Regions from separate parts of the Alteromonas sp. 009811495 genome, predicted to be linked through region 1. Evidence: predicted binding sites of a transcription regulator. Region 1 holds the regulator's gene; the other holds the start of a gene.
What was found. The regulator LexA, encoded in region 1, represses DNA repair genes until DNA is damaged. The targets are predictions, from matches to a motif close to TACTGTATNNNNATACAGTA.
Positions count from the first base shown of each region.

Region 2: recN (DNA repair protein RecN) is a predicted target of LexA. The motif match lies at 2,516-2,535, and genes of this name have one in related genera.

Region 1 is NZ_CP113972.1:4,342,319-4,351,068, forward strand. It holds gene OZ660_RS19445 (cytochrome c oxidase assembly protein) at 1-381, opposite strand, end outside; gene ctaD (cytochrome c oxidase subunit I) at 478-2,091, opposite strand; gene coxB (cytochrome c oxidase subunit II) at 2,101-3,264, opposite strand; gene lexA (transcriptional repressor LexA) at 3,849-4,475, opposite strand; gene OZ660_RS19465 (GNAT family N-acetyltransferase) at 4,633-5,106, shown strand; gene plsB (glycerol-3-phosphate 1-O-acyltransferase PlsB) at 5,227-7,680, shown strand; gene ilvA (threonine ammonia-lyase, biosynthetic) at 7,865-8,750, opposite strand, start outside.
Region 2 is NZ_CP113972.1:1,562,935-1,571,684, reverse strand. It holds gene OZ660_RS07180 (fatty acid cis/trans isomerase) at 1-612, shown strand, start outside; gene nadK (NAD(+) kinase) at 715-1,590, shown strand; gene dps (DNA starvation/stationary phase protection protein Dps) at 1,835-2,341, shown strand; gene recN (DNA repair protein RecN) at 2,576-4,261, shown strand; gene OZ660_RS07160 (outer membrane protein assembly factor BamE) at 4,382-4,738, shown strand; gene tmpT (thiopurine S-methyltransferase) at 4,843-5,496, shown strand; gene OZ660_RS07150 (hypothetical protein) at 5,620-5,970, shown strand; gene OZ660_RS07145 (TlpA family protein disulfide reductase) at 6,092-6,637, shown strand; gene OZ660_RS07140 (DUF998 domain-containing protein) at 6,727-7,329, shown strand; gene OZ660_RS07135 (DUF445 domain-containing protein) at 7,338-8,624, opposite strand.

The sequences.
Region 1 (8,750 bases):
TTTATTGAGGTAAAGTGCTGCGGTGCCAGGGGAAACTGACGGTATTGCTTGCGCCACAATGTTGCTTGACGCTGGGTTTCTGACATAAAACGAAACGGTATTTAACTCTCCAGGATGTACTTTTACGCGCTTAGTTTCTGCGCGAAATTCCCAAGGCATTCCCGTATTGGTGCGAGTAATAAACTCCACCGTCACTTCACGAGATGTATCCACTTCAACCGCTTGATACACTGCTGCTGAGTTTTCCGTTTTGCCGTTAATACCGGTGACATCACAAAACACATCGTAAAGTGGTACTAACGCAAATCCAAAGCCAAACATACCCATGACGATGACAATAAGCTTTAACACCATTTTATTATTTGCGTTTTGTTGTGACATCACATCCCTCCCAATTTGCCTATGCGCTAGTGAGATAGTGGCCCCCTCTAATGAGGGGGAGTGGGTCCACTATTACACTGACTGTTATGACAGCGATTACTTCACTACAGGTGGCGTTTCGAAAGTGTGGTATGGCGCTGGTGAGGGAATTTCCCATTCCAGACCTTCCGCACCGTCCCATACTTGCGATGACACTGGCTCGCCTTGCTTCTTACACGCCTTAATAAGTAGCGCCAAGAAGATGAGCTGAGATAGGCCAAACGCGAAGCCACCAAGGCTGATCCATTTATTGAAATCAGCAAATTGCAATGCATAGTCTGGAATACGACGTGGCATACCTGCCAATCCAACAAAATGCATAGGGAAGAATAAGACGTTGACCGAAACCAGCGAGCACCAGAAGTGCCACTTGGCTAAAGTCGTGTCGTACATTTTCCCAGTCCATTTCGGCAACCAATAGTAAACGGCAGCCATAATAGAGAATACAGCCCCAGTCACGAGGACATAGTGGAAGTGCGCTACCACAAAGTAAGTGTCGTGGTATTGGAAGTCCACGGGTGTAATGGCCAGCATCAGTCCAGAGAGCCCGCCAATGGTAAATAGTACAATGAACGCGATGGCAAACATCATGGGCATTTCAAATGTCAAAGAGCCGCGCCACATGGTTGCTACCCAGTTGAACACCTTCACCCCAGTTGGTACTGAAATCAACATGGTGGCAAACATGAAAAACATCTCCATGTACACCGGCATGCCCGTGGTAAACATATGGTGTGCCCATACCACGAACGACAACAGTGCGATAGATGCTGTGGCGTACACCATAGATGCATAGCCGAAGAGCTTTTTGCGCGAAAAGGTCGGCACAATTTGCGAGATAATACCAAACGCAGGCAATATCATTATGTACACCTCAGGGTGCCCAAAGAACCAGAAAATGTGCTGGAACATAACAGGGTCACCGCCACCTGCTGCATCAAAGAAGCTAGTACCAAAGAACTTATCAGTAAGTACCATGGTGACTGCACCCGCAAGTACGGGCATTACCGCAATAAGTAGGAACGCTGTAATAAGCCATGTCCAAACAAACAACGGCATTTTCATCCATGTCATGCCAGGGGCACGCATATTGAAGATAGTCACAATAACGTTAATTGCCCCCATAATGGATGAGATACCCATAATGTGAACTGAGAACACAAACAGTGCCGTTGAATCACCGCTATATGTAGTTGAGAGTGGTGCGTAGAATGTCCAGCCGAATGCTGGGCCGCCGCCTTCCATAAACAGTGAGCTCAAAAGAATAAGAAAGGCCCCTGGTAAAATCCAAAAGCTCCAGTTGTTCATACGCGGGAGGGCCATATCTGGCGCGCCTATCATCATAGGTACTAACCAGTTGGCAAGCCCAGTAAAGGCTGGCATTACCGCGCCAAATACCATAATAAGACCGTGTACAGTGGTCATCTGGTTAAAGAAGTTAGGGTCGACAATTTGCAAACCCGGCTGAAAAAGTTCAGCACGAATCACCATTGCCATGGCCCCACCAACCAAAAACATGATAAAGGCGAACCACAAATACAGCGTACCGATATCTTTATGGTTGGTGGTAAACAACCATCGAGTAATACCTTTCGGTATATGGTCGTGGTGATCGTGATCGTCGTGATGCACAGTTGAATCTGGCGAAATGACTTCAGTTGCTTTGCTCATAACTCGCTCCTAGTTACCCGTTGCCACGGCGTTAACGTCTTTCGCCTGTACCATGTCACCCGTGTTGTTACCCCACGCGTTACGTTCATAAGTCACCACTGCAGCAATTTCTTTGAGGCTTAACATTTTGCCGAACGCTTGCATGGCGGTACCTGATTTACCATGAAGCACAATATCTATATGCCCTTCCTGATCTTCTAGCGCCATTTTGCTGCCTTTAAGAGCAGGGAATACGCCCGGCAGACCTTCACCATTTGGCATATGGCAAGCTGCACATGTGGCGTTATAGACTCGCTCACCTTCTTTCATTAGTTCGTCCATCGACATATTCATCGACAGAAGGCGTTGCTCTTCTTCTTTCGCTTTACGAATAATGTCTTCCTGCTCACTCATCCAAGCAGCATATTCAGCAGGCTCTTTCGCAATAACCACAACGGGCATGTAACCATGATCTTTGCCGCAAAGTTCAGCGCACTGACCGCGATATACCCCGGGTTCGTTAACCTTTGCCCATGCTTCGTTTATAAAGCCGGGATTTGCATCCTTCTTCACTGCAAAGTCGGGAACCCACCAAGAATGAATAACATCGTCAGATGTGATCAGAAAACGAACTTTTTGACCTGTGGGAATGACAAGCGGACGGTCAACTTCAAGAAGATAGTTTTCCGTTTTTTCAAACTTGTTTTCAATTTGCTCGCGCTGCGTAGCCAGCAACGAGTAAAACTCTACGTCACTATCCATGTATTTGTAGTGCCACTTCCATTGAGAACCCGTCACCAATACCGTCATATCCGGTTCAGAGACATCTTCCATTGCAATTAGCGTGTTGGCAGCGGGAACCGCCATAAAAATGAGGATAAGGAACGGAATTACAGTCCACGCGATTTCTACTTTTACGTTTTCGTGGAAATTCGCGGGCTTAGCGCCTCGTGACTTTCTGTGCAGATACATAGAGGCGAACATTACGCCAAACACGACTACTGCAATACCGACGCAAATGAAGAACATTAACATGTGCAGGTCATACACCTGCCCGCTAATGTCAGTTGCGCCGCGCCTGAGGTTAAGAGAAGAAACTTCTTCTGCAGCCTCCTGCGCAAAAAGGAAATGAGAAAAAAGCAAAAGGGGTATACTAGCAAACCCTTTTGCCATGACGGTCATTAGTTGTTTCACTCAGCACCTCCGTAATGGTAGAACCATTAACGCTAAATGTTAGTGCGCGCTGTCCCTACCAAGTGGTTTGCGAACGATTGACCCACAACTGCAATTTGTAAAACAAATTTAGAGCCATTGTTATTATTTTGTTAATCTCTGTATAAGAATTGCGCAATAATGACTTGCCGTCTAGTCTTTTCTGCTAAAAATTTAACGAGATGGTTAAAATTTAATCATTTCATTTTTGCTAACTGCACCTTGATAGTGCAGTAAAGCGGTGTGGCGTGTGGATACGCCGTGAAGCTTTTAAACGCTCATTTGGAACACATGCGGCGATAAAGAAATCAATGTAAGTTTATAAAAATCAATATATAAGAATGCAAATTTGGAGATTTTCAAACGTAGTCTTGTTAAAAGTGACAGGATTAAAAAGCACTTGCGGCGCGAAAAAATTGGCGTTTTGGTGTGATTGCAAAAAAATTAAACTTTTTTGACAGGCTGTTCAAAAAACAACCTTTATACATAGAACAGCCAACAAAAGTGAAAGTTAAGGTACAAAAAAAGCGGCTACAAGGCCGCTTTTACGTTAACCTGCCGAAACCTTACATCCAGTCAGCGTTTCGGATAACACCCACCGCTATACCTTCAATAGCAAAAGGTTGTGAAGCCAAATCAACTTTTATAGGTGCAAATTCATCGTTCTCGGCGTGCAGTAATACTTCTCGCCCGCGTTTTTCTAAACGCTTAACCGTGACGTCTTCATCCACTCGGGCAACAACAACTTGACCGTTGTGTACATCAGTAGTGCGATGTACAGCCAATAAGTCGCCATCAAGAATACCAATGTCTTTCATACTCATACCGTTTACACGTAGCAGAAAGTCTGCCTGAGGTTGAAATAGCGCAGGATCGACCTTGTAATGCGACTCAACATGCTCTTGCGCTAGAATAGGTTCGCCCGCTGCGACTCGCCCAATAAGCGGTAGCCCTTCTTCCTCTGGTGTTTCATCTTCCAGTGGAATATTCAATTTAATGCCACGAGAAGTACCTGGCAAAATTTCAATAACACCTTTACGCGCTAAGGCCTTCAAATGTTCTTCTGCCGCATTAGCAGAACGGAAACCAAGCTGTCGTGCAATCTCTGCACGCGTAGGTGGCATTCCCGTTTCTTGCATGGTCGTTTTAATAAGTTCTAAAACTTCGGTTTGTCGAGCTGTGAGTGGGCGCATAAAAGACCTGTCTGTTCATACAGTTCCTGTAAGTATATACACCTAAATTTAAATAACAAGCACTACGCGACAGCAGATAAAATAAAACTTGAAAAACACCGTTGTGCTCACATTTAATACAATAGAATGAAGACAAACAGAGTTGGATGCATAGTAAATGCTAAGATTTTTGCCCTTTTCCGCCGACCTTGCACCCTACTTTGATAGTATTAACCGAGAGTGGATAGAAACCATGTTCGCCCTTGAACCTGTCGACGAAGAGGTCATCTCATCACCACAGTCTTGTATTATTGACCAAGGTGGACATATTTGGTTTGCACAGCACCAGACCTTAGGCGTAGTTGGTACCTGTGCCTTGATGAAAAAAAGCGACGGCATTTTCGAACTAACCAAAATGGGTGTTGTCAGCAGTGCCAGAGGACTAAAAGTTGGTGAGGCATTGCTAAAACATGTTATTGAACAAGCGCCAACAATCGCACACAAAACATTGTTTTTGCTTACCAATAAGAAGTGTGAAGCCGCCATTCATTTGTATGAAAAAAATGGCTTTGTGCATTGTAATACAATTATGCAGCAGTACGGTGACGCGTACGCGAGATGCGACGTAGCCATGCGCTACAAAGGCATTTGATGCAGTAACCTGACGTAACACAATACATACATGTAAAGGATGACATAAAGGCATACCGCGAGATAAATCGCCAAATGTGTTACACTTTCCCCGTTTTTATTTCATAGGATTACATACTTCATGTCGTGGATGCGAAAAGCCCTTTTGTCGGTGTTTCATTATCCTGTTAAGTTACTGGTTAAAGCGCATAGTATTCCAGTAAACGTTGAAACCGAATTAGGAATAGATAAGAACAAGCCAATTGTCTATCTACTTCCCACTAACTCAGTGACCGACCAGTTGGCACTTAGAATGTCGACTGAAGCACTGGGTTTGCCAAGCCCAACAGAGACGTTGGCACTTGCAGGGCGAGAGTATTCGTCCACATTATTTTTACGTAAAACTCAGCCTATCTTTCGCTCTTCAGCAAAAGAAACTGACATTGAAGAAGTCTTCACTGAATTATTCCACCTGCACCGCGATCATGAAAACCTAGATTTGCAGGTGGTGCCAGTATTTGTAACTTGGGGAAGAGCGCCAGGCAAAGGCAACCCAGGGCTTAGCGACTTAATTGCCGATAGAGCAGCACCTAGTTGGTTACGTAAATTATTTATCGTACTGTTTTTGGGTCGCGACAATTTTATTAACTATTCAAAAGCTGTATCGGCTCGCGCGATGTCAAACCAGCATGGTAGCGATCAGAGCATTGCCCATAAACTGGTTCGCGTAGCAAGTACTCACTTCCAGCGAAAGCGTCAAAGTATGACCGGCCCAACATTGCTTGAACGCCAAGAACTCAATAATAGTGTATTGGGCTCTGATGCGGTGCGACGCGCCATTGCCGAAGAGTCTCGCAGCAAGAAAGTTACCCACGAGAAAGCCAAAGAGACTGCGCAATCTTACATAACCGAAATTGCCGCAGACTATCGGGAAGGTTTAATACGTTTTGGCGATCGCCTACTTACACGTATTTGGAATAAGATCTACAACGGAATTAGCGTAGGTCATGCCGATAGGATTCGTGAACTCGCCGCCAATGGCCACGAAATTATTTATGTTCCGTGCCACCGCAGTCATATGGACTACTTATTGCTGACCTACGTGATTTATCACGAAGGCATGGTTACGCCTCATATTGCCGCTGGCATAAACCTCAACTTTTGGCCTGTTGGCAAAATGTTTAGGCGTGGCGGCGCGTTTTTCTTGCGTCGCAGTTTTGCTGGTAACAAGCTCTATACAGCCGTATTTAGAGAATACCTTGAGTTGTTGTTCAACAAAGGCTACTCAGTGAAATATTACCCAGAGGGTGGTAGAAGCCGCACCGGAAGACTTATTCCGCCGAAAACGGGTATGTTGGCCATGACAATTCAGGCAATGCTAAAAGGCGTTAATCGCCCTGTAAGTATTGTGCCTGTGTACATTGGTTATGAAAACGTGATGGAAGTAAAAAGCTACCTCAACGAGTTAAAGGGCTCTAAGAAGAAAAAAGAGTCTAACTTGCAGGTATTCTCTGCCATTAAGAAGCTTAAAAACTATGGCCATGGCTATGTGAATTTTGGCGAGCCTATTCAGCTTAACCAGTTTTTAGAAAATCATGTGCCTAACTGGCGTGATTGTCGTGATGCTGAGCCAGAGAAGAAACCGGCATGGTTAACACCCGCCGTAAATGAGCTGGCGAACAATGTTATGACGCGTATCAACCGCGCCGCCGCGTTAAACGGAATGGCGTTAACATCGCTTTGTTTGTTGTCATCAAAGACACAAACCATGAGTGAAACTGAGCTAAAACAAGCGCTAGGCGACTTTATTGAATTATTTAAAGCGGTGCCATTTAGCGACGACGCCACTATTCCTGACTCTACAGCAGACGAGTTGCTGCGCGATACATTGAAATTAGGCAAATTCGAAGTAAAAGAAGACGACTATGGTCGCCTGATAAGCCCGCAGCCTAAGTCTGCGGTTTACTTAACTTACTATCGCAATAACATTTTACATCTCTTTGCGTTACCCGGACTGATTATGGCATCGGTGTTCGCGAAAAAAGGAACCAGCCGCAATGCTATTTTACAGCTGATCGCGGCGCTGTATCCATTGTTACAAAAAGAGTTGTTCTTACATTTATCGCAAGACGAAGCGTTAGCGCATACCGATGCACTGATTACTGCGCTGTTAGACAACGGATTACTTCGTCAAAAAGGTGAAGATTTGCTGCCACCTGATGCGCATTGTAAGCAATTCCATTCAGCATGGCTGTTAAGCCGTTGTATGCAAGAAACGTTGCAGCGCTATGCGGTAGTACTCACCATCTTAGACAAAGAGAAAGTGATCAGCCGCAGCGCCCTTGAGCGTGAAAGTAAGAAAGTGGCAGAGCGCTTATCAACACTGTACGGACTGAGCTCGCCTGAGTTCTACGACAAAAACGTACTATCAAGTTTTATCAGTGCGCTTAAAGATAACCACTGGTTAGACTCTGAAAAGGACGGCAGCTTGAAGTATTCAGAGGAATGTGAAGCGTTGCGAGAAGATGTCATGGCACTCATCTGGCCAGAGATGATGCAGCACCTCGAAAATGTAGCCTTAAGCACAGACAACTAAGCACGCAATAAACCTTGCTCTAACAATAAAGCCCAAACCGCCTTGGAAAAACCTTGCGCGTTTGGGCTTTTTTATTGCTGCTTCACATCGCTCCACAGTAAGCCAGTGCTTAACATGAAGCGATGCAAAGCAAAACGCTGCACCTCGAAAAGCCTTGCCAACATAACAAGGCCAGTCAGACTAACTAGTGTGGCTGGGACAAGAAGAAGCGGTAAGCCGGATTGTCGGTCACTTCTTCTACTTTGTAGCCAAGCTCTGCGACATGTTGATTAAAGTCATCACGGCTATCTGGCGCAATATCAAAGCCAGCCAAGACTAAACCTTCCGCGGCGCCGTGATTACGGTAATGAAATAGCGTGATATTCCACTGTTCACCTAAAGTATTTAAGAAATTAAGCAGTGCACCTGGACGCTCAGGAAATTCAAAACTAAATACCTGTTCGTTTAAGATAGTAGGTGGTCGGCCGCCGACCATATGACGCACATGCAACTTAGCCAGTTCATTGTCGGTAAGATTGACAACGTCATACCCTTTACTTTCAAGATCGCTTTGTAGTGCAAGGTATTCTTGCTGACCACCTTTTAGCTTCACACCTACAAAAATATGCGCTTCGCTTTCACTGGCGTAGCGATAATTAAACTCGGTAATTGCCTTTGCACCCACACATTCACAAAACTGCTTAAACGCGCCTTTCGTTTCAGGGATTTTTACTGCAAACACAGCTTCTTTTTGCTCGCCTAGCTCACAGCGTTCAGAGACATAGCGAAGGGTGTGAAAGTTAATGTTCGCACCACACAAAATGCCACCGAGTTTCTTACCGTGCAGATCATGTTGTTTGGCATATTTGCGAATAGCTGCGACCGACAATGCGCCAGCAGGCTCGGCAATAACGCGGGTATCATCAAAGATATCTTTGATCGCACCACAAATTTCATCGTTCGTCACCGTAATGGTGTCGTCGATAAAGCGGTTACACAATCTAAAGGTCTCTTGCCCCATAATTTTTACCGCTACACCATCGGCAAAAATACCCACACTTTCAAGCGCGGTGGGCTCACCGTTTTCGCGC
Region 2 (8,750 bases), 1.7 Mb from region 1:
TACCTCGAAGGTGACATTAATAGCTTTGACCAACAAAGCGGTATTACTTACTCTTCATCAACACCGCAAAAAGAACTCTACACTATGCTCGCAGAACATTTAGCACACGTACAGCCGCAACCAGAGCGCTTAGCACCTGCCGTGTTGAACCAACAAAAACACAATATTCTTTCATCAATTAACGACTTGCCTGCCAAGCAGGCCACGATATTGCCTGAAACCACTATTTTGATGATAAGAGACGACGAAAAACCGGACAATATTGACGTGTATACTATTTTGCGAAACAGCGCCCACTTTAACGTCAATAGTTTGTTTGAAGAAGAGGAAAACCGAGATGTAGCAAACGACTCCTTAACATTAGTGCATGGTTTTTTGGGAAGCTATCCAGATGCATTTTGGCAACTGAATGCCTCTGAGGTTGAGCAAACACTCACACTACTACGTCAAATGGAAAGCGAGGAAGACTACGAAGCATTGCTAGATAAAGTGGGCATGCGTCGCACTAATCCAAATTTCTGGGCATTTAGCGATACACTTTTGCAGTGGTCAGAACGCCACTACCCCATAGAGGGTGGCTTGTTAGATTACAACCGCTTAGAAGATCGTTAAACAGGTTACTTTAGGTGACCCAATAACACTTTAACGCTTTCCTTTTGCAAAATACCTGTGCTAATGTCCAACTCATTGGAAATGAAAGGACATTAGCGTTCCATGCCCTATCAAACCGTTGCTTTAATTGGAAAACCTCAACACGCTGCTACTCACGATAGCTTGAATATTCTTGCTGACTATTTACTGGCCAAAGGCTGTGAATTGCTAGTTGAAGAAAGTATTGCTGAAGAGTTAGAAACCGATAATTTTCGAAGCTGCAATCTTGTTACCATCGGCAAAGAAGCTGATTTAGCGGTCGTTGTTGGCGGTGATGGCAGTATGCTTGGCGCAGCGCGTGTATTAGCGCGATTTGATATTCACGTTGTGGGGGTAAATCGCGGTAACCTTGGTTTTTTAACAGATATTCATCCTGATGAAATCACACAGCAACTCGAATTACTATTTACCGGCGAGTGCGTGGTCGAGGAGCGCTTTTTACTTGAGGTAGAGGTCTACCGTCACGAAAAGCTCAAAAGCAATAATTCGGCAGTAAACGAAGTCGTCCTTCACCATGGCAAAGTAGCGCACATGATGGAGTTTGAGATATACATTGATGACCAGTTTGTATTCAGCCAGCGAAGCGATGGACTTATCGTTGCCACGCCTACCGGGTCGACTGCCTATTCCCTGTCTGCCGGGGGGCCTATCATTATGCCCAAACTAGACGCATTAACATTAGTACCCATGTTTCCTCACACGCTAAGTAGCCGCCCTATTGTGGTGGATGCCGATAGCCAAGTGTCGATGAAAGTCTCTAAGGTTAACAGCGATTCACTTCAGGTAAGCTGCGATAGTCATATCGTTTTACCCGTACTACCCGGTGATGAAATTCGAATAAACAAAAGCGCTGACAAGCTACATTTGGTCCATCCAAAAGGCTACAGCTATTTTAACGTATTACGTAAAAAGTTAGGTTGGGGCAGTAAGCTTTACTAAGCGTGCCTCGTTACCTGATTACCTCGTTCAATAATTCCTGCACTTATTACACGTGTGTGTAGGTTTTTCTTAATGTTAGCCTTTTGAAAAATAAAGATTTTTTAATAATTTCATTTTTTCTCATATAAATCTAGCGCTTACCGTTTCTCCTGAGTTCGGCATGGCCGTTGCACCACTCTTATTACGTTTTTCAAGAAGCGCTAGAAAGCATCTATTTTTTTGCACTAGATAATCAGGAGATATCATGAGCACGACCAATATCAAATTTACGGCACCCGGAATGGATAACGACGCCGCTGCAAAAACCATTGAGGTATTGGAGAAGCGTTTAGTGGCCTTACTCGACCTACAACTAACACTAAAACATATTCACTGGAATGTCGTTGGTCCAAACTTTATTGGCGTACACGAGATGTTAGACCCTCAGGTTGACGCCGTACGTGACATGACAGATACCATTGCAGAGCGTATCGCAACCCTAGGTGGAGTACCTAAGGGAACCCCTAAGGCCATTGTTGAAGGTCGTACTTGGGACGACTACAACATTGGTAAAGGCTTAGTAATGGATCACCTAAAAGCACTCGATGCGGTTTATGCTGGCGTTAATGGCGACCACCGCAGTGCGATTGAAACTCTCGGTGACCTCGATGCAGTATCAGAAGATATGATCACAGGTCAATTAGCTGACCTTGAGCAATTTCAGTGGTTCGTGCGCGCGCACATTGAATCTGGCAGCGGCGAGCTGCAGTAATTATTACAATTTATGGTAATAAAGAGAGGCTTTGCCTCTCTTTTTTTACGTTTGATATACAGTGATTTGAGTCAACGTACTTACATCACCATGAGAAAAATAAACACTTTATAATCATAAGGTTAGCCCTTCACTAACGTCTTCATACACACTCTTCTCTTTACACAGAAAAAATACTGTATATATTTACAAGTACTGTATAAATCATCATGTTCAACTTTTTCGAGTGTGGTTATGTTAGCGCATCTTTCTATTTCAAATTTTGCAGTTGTTAAACAATTATCGGTTCAGTTAGAAAATGGACTTACCGCTATTACTGGTGAAACAGGTGCGGGTAAGTCTATTGCAATTGATGCACTGAGCCTGTGTTTAGGCGAGCGTGCTGATGCCAATGCGGTAAGAAAAGGTACGGCAAAAGCAGAGATCATCGCGCACTTTTCACTAGATGATAATGTAAAAGCGAAAGCATTTTTAGATGAACATGAACTCACGTCTGATGAAGACGACAACGCATGCTTTATTCGACGTGTAATTTCAAAAGAAGGGCGTTCCAAAGCCTTTATCAATGGCGTGCCTGCTTCGCTACAACAACTGAAGGGGTTGGGACAGTACTTGTTAGCCATTCACGGACAAAATACGCACCTGCAGCTACTAAAAGAAGATCACCAGCGCCATTTAATTGATAGCTACGCTAGGCACCCTACTCTACTTGAAGCCGTAAAACGTGCCTATAATTTATGGCGTGATAAACAGAAAACACTGAGTGACTTACAGGCCCAAGCGCAGCAACGTGAGGATCGCCTTCAACTACTCACGTATCAAGTTCAAGAGCTTGACGAATTCGCAATAGAAGACGGTGAGTTTGAAGAATTAGAAGTAGAGCATAAACGCCTAAGTAATGGACAGAGCTTGCTGGAGCAAGCACAAACGAGTGTTTACAACTTGTATGAAAGTGATGAAGGCAACGCGCTATCGGTGATTCAAAACAGCATTGAGCGTTTGGGCGAACTCGAAGCACATGATGCAACGTTAACCCCTATTATCGCGATGCTAAACGATGCTGCCATTCAAGTAGAAGAAGCAGCGGGTGAACTTCGCAGCTATTGTGACCAATTAGAGATTGATCCATTGCGTTTACAACACGTTGAAGCCCGTTATGCAAAAGCGATGGAACTTGCCAGAAAGCATTCAGTAATGCCTGAAGACTTATATAGACACCATCAAGAGTTAGCGGGCGAATTCCGTTTACTTGGTGAGCAAGAGTCACTGCTTGGCACGTTAGAGTCTGAGGTGGAAGATGCAAGAAAAACATATTTAACAACGACTAAACATCTATCAGAAAGTCGAATTGTTGCCGCAGCTAAGCTATCTAGTGACATTGAAGATCAAATACAGCAAATGAACATGCCTCACGCTAGGGTATGCATAGACGTTAATTATGATGAACTTAGAAAGCCAATCAGCACAGGTTTAGATACCGTTGAATTTAAAGTGTCGACAAACCCAGGCCAAGACGCTGATAAGCTTGAGAAAGTGGTGTCAGGTGGAGAGTTATCTCGTATCGGCTTAGCTATCCAGGTTATTGCTAGCGATAATGATGCCACTCCAACTATGATATTCGATGAAGTAGATACGGGTATTAGTGGGCCGACGGCATCAATTGTTGGTGGCCTACTGCGCAAATTAGGTAAGCAATCTCAAGTTATGTGTGTTACTCATTTACCTCAAGTTGCAGCGCAGGCGCATAATCAGCTTTTTGTCACCAAACTCACCGATGGGGAAAGTACTGAAACACAAATGCTTGCACTTACCAAACAAGACAGAATTGATGAGTTAGCACGCTTACTAGCAGGTGATAAAATAACCAAATCTGCACTTGCTAATGCAAAAGAACTACTTAAAAGCGCTGCATCGAACTAAAATGCAGTTGATTGGTCATAGTTGTCAATGTAGCATGCTTTCGCGCTTGCAATAAAACAGCCTGTTTTTAACTTTATTAAGGACAGGCACGAACAAAGGCAATACTGGACACAATAACGCATGAAGTTGCAACACCTATTAGTAATTCTTAGCATCACTCTTACCACAACCGCTTGCTCTAACTGGATTTATCGAATTGACGTACCTCAGGGTAACTTCCTTGACCAAAGGGATGTAGAGAAACTACGCGTTGGCATGACAAAAGAACAGGTTATTTACGTTTTAGGCAACCCGGTTGTTCAAGACTCGTTTGACGACGATACATGGTATTACGTTTACGATATGAAGCGCGGCATGAAAAAGCGCGGCGAAGATTTTCAAAAGCAGATGATCATCAACTTTGTTGATAACAAAGTCACCACGGTAGAAGGTGATTTTGAACTGTCTGAAGACTTTAATACCCCACTCGATAACTAAGAAAAATCTCAAAGGTAGCGGATTGTTTTTGCTACCTTTTTCTTTTGCTCTCACTTTAAAAGACTTTATATTCTGCATTAAAACCTACTTTCTAAGGGGCACATATGGAACATAGTTTTTGGCACAGCAAATGGCAAAAAAATGAAATTGGATTTCACGAGCCCAAAGGCAATGCGCTACTCGTTAAATATGCAGAAAAGTTACTAGAGCCGGACACTTCAAAAATACCGCGAATATTTGTACCGTTATGTGGCAAAACTAGGGATATCAGTTGGCTGTTGTCTCAAGGGGCTGAGGTAGTCGGCGCCGAATTGAGTGAATTAGCGATTGAACAGCTTTTTGAAGAACTGGGTGTGTCACCGAATATCACTACTACGCCCAAGGGTAAGATTTATTCGAAAGATACCCTAACTGTATTCGTTGGTGACATTTTTAAACTCAATTCACAAGACATCGGCGATGTATCTGCCATATACGATAGAGCCGCCCTAGTAGCCCTTCCTGATACCCTAAGAGCGCAATATGCCTCTCATTTAGCCCAAATCACAAATAATGCCACGCAACTAATTATCTCGTTTGAATATGATCAAAGTATAATGGCAGGCCCACCGTTTAGTGTTAATGAACGTATGGTCGATACACTTTATGCTGATAAATACCATGTTACTCGCTTAGAGCGCTCTGAATTAATTGGAGGCCTAAAAGGCAAAGTCGACGCAGACAATTTGGTTTTTCACTTAGTTGCGAAACAGAAATAAAGTACACGTCAAAATAAACAGCCTTTATGCAGTTGACTGCTAATTTGCAAAGCGACTATTTTGAAGCTTGGTTAGTGAATTGAACACAATCAGTGGTGAAGGGAATTACATGGAAGGAATTGGATGGAAACTAAAACTCGGACAATAGTAACTACCCTCGCCTCTCATGGTGAAAATGGTTGTGGGTTGATTTCACTCTCGCTTGAAACTGGCATTAGCCAAGACTATCTTCGAGCATTCTTAAAGCAGCACAAGCAATACTGCGCTTCTATCGACAACTATAAATTCAAGATTAACAGGCAAGCTGAAAACTCAGAATCGTTAGATGACATCATAAAGTCAATTGAACAAACGCGAACTGAAAAATACATTAAGGGTCGAGTCAACAAGGCTTTTTGTTTGGGCGTTATAGTGGCAACCTGCATTCCAGTTGCGTTTAATTTCTTATTCTATTTATACGAATTGTGGTTTTAGCTTAGCGCGTATCAAGCTTAGCTACATCATTCATATTGAATTGGCAATAAAACACGTTGTTAAGCTAGTATAAAGACCGTGAAATCGTTCTAAAGGACTGATATATGACAAGTCGGAGGTCATGTTGAAAACAATACACCTATTATTTCTTTTTAGTTGTTACAGTGCGGTTTGTAACGCAAGCACGTACGAAGAAAAAGTTGCGCTGTCAAAAGCGTTAGTTGGACAACAGGTTCAGACACCTACGTTTTTAACTTCATCGGGTAATGAAGTGTCCTTCCCCTCTTTAGAAGGTAAACCTACTGTTGCCTACTTCTTTGCATCATGGTGTGCTCCTTGTTACAGCTCATTGAAAAACTTACAAGCAGTTCAAAGCGAACATCCACAATCGGTTAATGTCGTTGCTATTTCGGTTGATGATGACTGGGACGAGCTAAATACAATGCTTGAGAAAACGGGATACACTGGCACAGTGTGGAAATCTGAAGCTGACAGCGATGTTCTGATTAAAAAAATGTTTGGAAACTATGCAGGCTCAATTCCTTACACCATTAAAATAAGTGCAGATGGCGTGCTCACAGAGTCGAGTTACTCAATCAAAACCGAGCCACAGTGGAAAGCAACGTTAAGTAATGAAGTATCACTGGAAGACGCTGAGCTAAAATAGTACAAACTGATAGCTTCTGAACGCGAAGAATATACGCATTTAACCCAAAGAACTGATTTTATTTTCCAATATTTACGGGGCGATTGAGAGTGGACACCTTTTTATCTTTTGCAGGCATCCTCGCATCAATTTGGATTGTGCTGGGTATTTATATCGCATCGCGATTTTATCCAAATTATAGTCATTCAAGGCAATTCTGTAGTGAACTTGGCGCTTTTGGCAGCCCCACTCAAACGTTATCACCCGCTATCAATAATTATCCATTGGGCATTTTGTTCGTGCTTTACGGAGCTTACGTAAGCTATCGTTTTCATATACACGTGCCCACCCTATTTATTGGCTTGATGATCATTGTTCATGGAATCGGAACTTGGATATGTGGCATCTATCCTATGGATGCTGATCCATATACAACAACACCTTCGAAGAGCTCTAAAATTCACACGTGGTCAGGCCTAATAATGCTGATTTCATTTATCATTGCACCCGCCATTGTGGCTTTTTCTAGTGTCTATCCAACATCGCTTCGGCTTATATCAGTGTTGTGTATCACGGGCTGCTTTTACTATTCTTTCAAACTGGCAAAAGCACTTGAGCAACGAACCGTTCCCGGCCTATATCAAAGGCTTAGTTATGGCTTTCAAATACTATGGTTGTTCGTTTATTCTCTCTATGTCGTAGCGATGTACTGAAGCCGTTTTCACAGACCAACGAGTGTTTCAATGCCAAACAGGATTGCACCAATAAGCCCGCCAACTATTGTGCCGTTTATACGCACTTTTTGCAGATCACGTCCGATATTAAGCTCTACCTGTTGCGCCATTTCACGCTCGTCCCAACTGTTAATGGTATCTCTGATATGTCGAGTTAAGAATTCAGCAAGTTCCGGTGCCATATATTTCGCGGCTTCGCCTATGTGCTTATTGAAAGCTCGTGACAACTCACTATCACTTGTGAGGTTTGTACCAATATCTTTAAGCAAAGACGCTACCTTAGTTTCAGCTTTCCCCTCTTTCTCATCAAGCGTTGCTAGCAACCAAGTATGAAAGCGCCCCCACGACTGATGCACGTAATTTTTGAGCGCAGGATCATTCACAATCTTCTCTCGATAGCCATTCACTTTCTTTTCCATTAACGGGCTATGCTGTAATTCGTACAAAAATTCATGAACTTGCTCATCAAAAGCATGGCGAATTGGATGCTCTTCATCGTGATAGATATCTTCCAGTATGCTCGACACCGCTTTAACCGCGATTAGCGCCCCCTGTTCACTTAACCAGCTTGACGGCAAAATTTTCTCTAATCGGCTGTATTCAGTTTTAAGCCACACCACTAGCGTATCTGCGATATAAATTTGTGTATCTGGCTGCGCCATTAAATTTGTCAATTTGCCTAACACGCGATCAAGCACAACCTGATGTTGCCGCTCCCGCGTGACAGCGTTAAGCGATGTCGCCATAAGCTGGCGCAAGTCGAGTTGTTTAATGCCTTTTTCAGCAGTACGGGCAATAAACGCCTTAACAGGTTCGTCGTCCAGCACTCGCAGCACGCCTGCAAGGGCATCGCAAATAAAGCGACTTAACCGAGTAGCATTAGCATCGACAACTAGCCATCGCCCCGCGCCCTTGGCAGGATCGCTGCTGCTGATTAAATTCTCTATCGCTTCTGGGTGAAAAAATTTCTCTTTCACAAATAGTGAAAGGTTATTCGCAATAACACTTTTGTTATTCGCAACTATGTTGGTATGAGGTATGGGATATTTTGCTGGTATAGGTTTAAACAGCGCAGTCACCGCGAACCAGTCCGCTAGCCCTCCAACTAAAGCAGCTTCACTGGCCATTTTAATAAGACCAAGCCACCAAGCGCTGGCTAACTCAGGTATAAATTTAGGTGCTGCTGTGGTTATCATAAAAACACTAGCGGCGAAGATTAAACACCCCAATGCCAGTCGCTTGGCCTGCGCTAACTGCGTGTATTTATCCTGCATGAAATCTCCATTTACAATCTTCAATCTTGCCGTATACCATCACCAGCAAAGGGTACGCTGGCGAAATAGCGTTTAAAATGTTCTCTTACCACACCGTGATATTATGCAAGCACATGCAAGCAATAG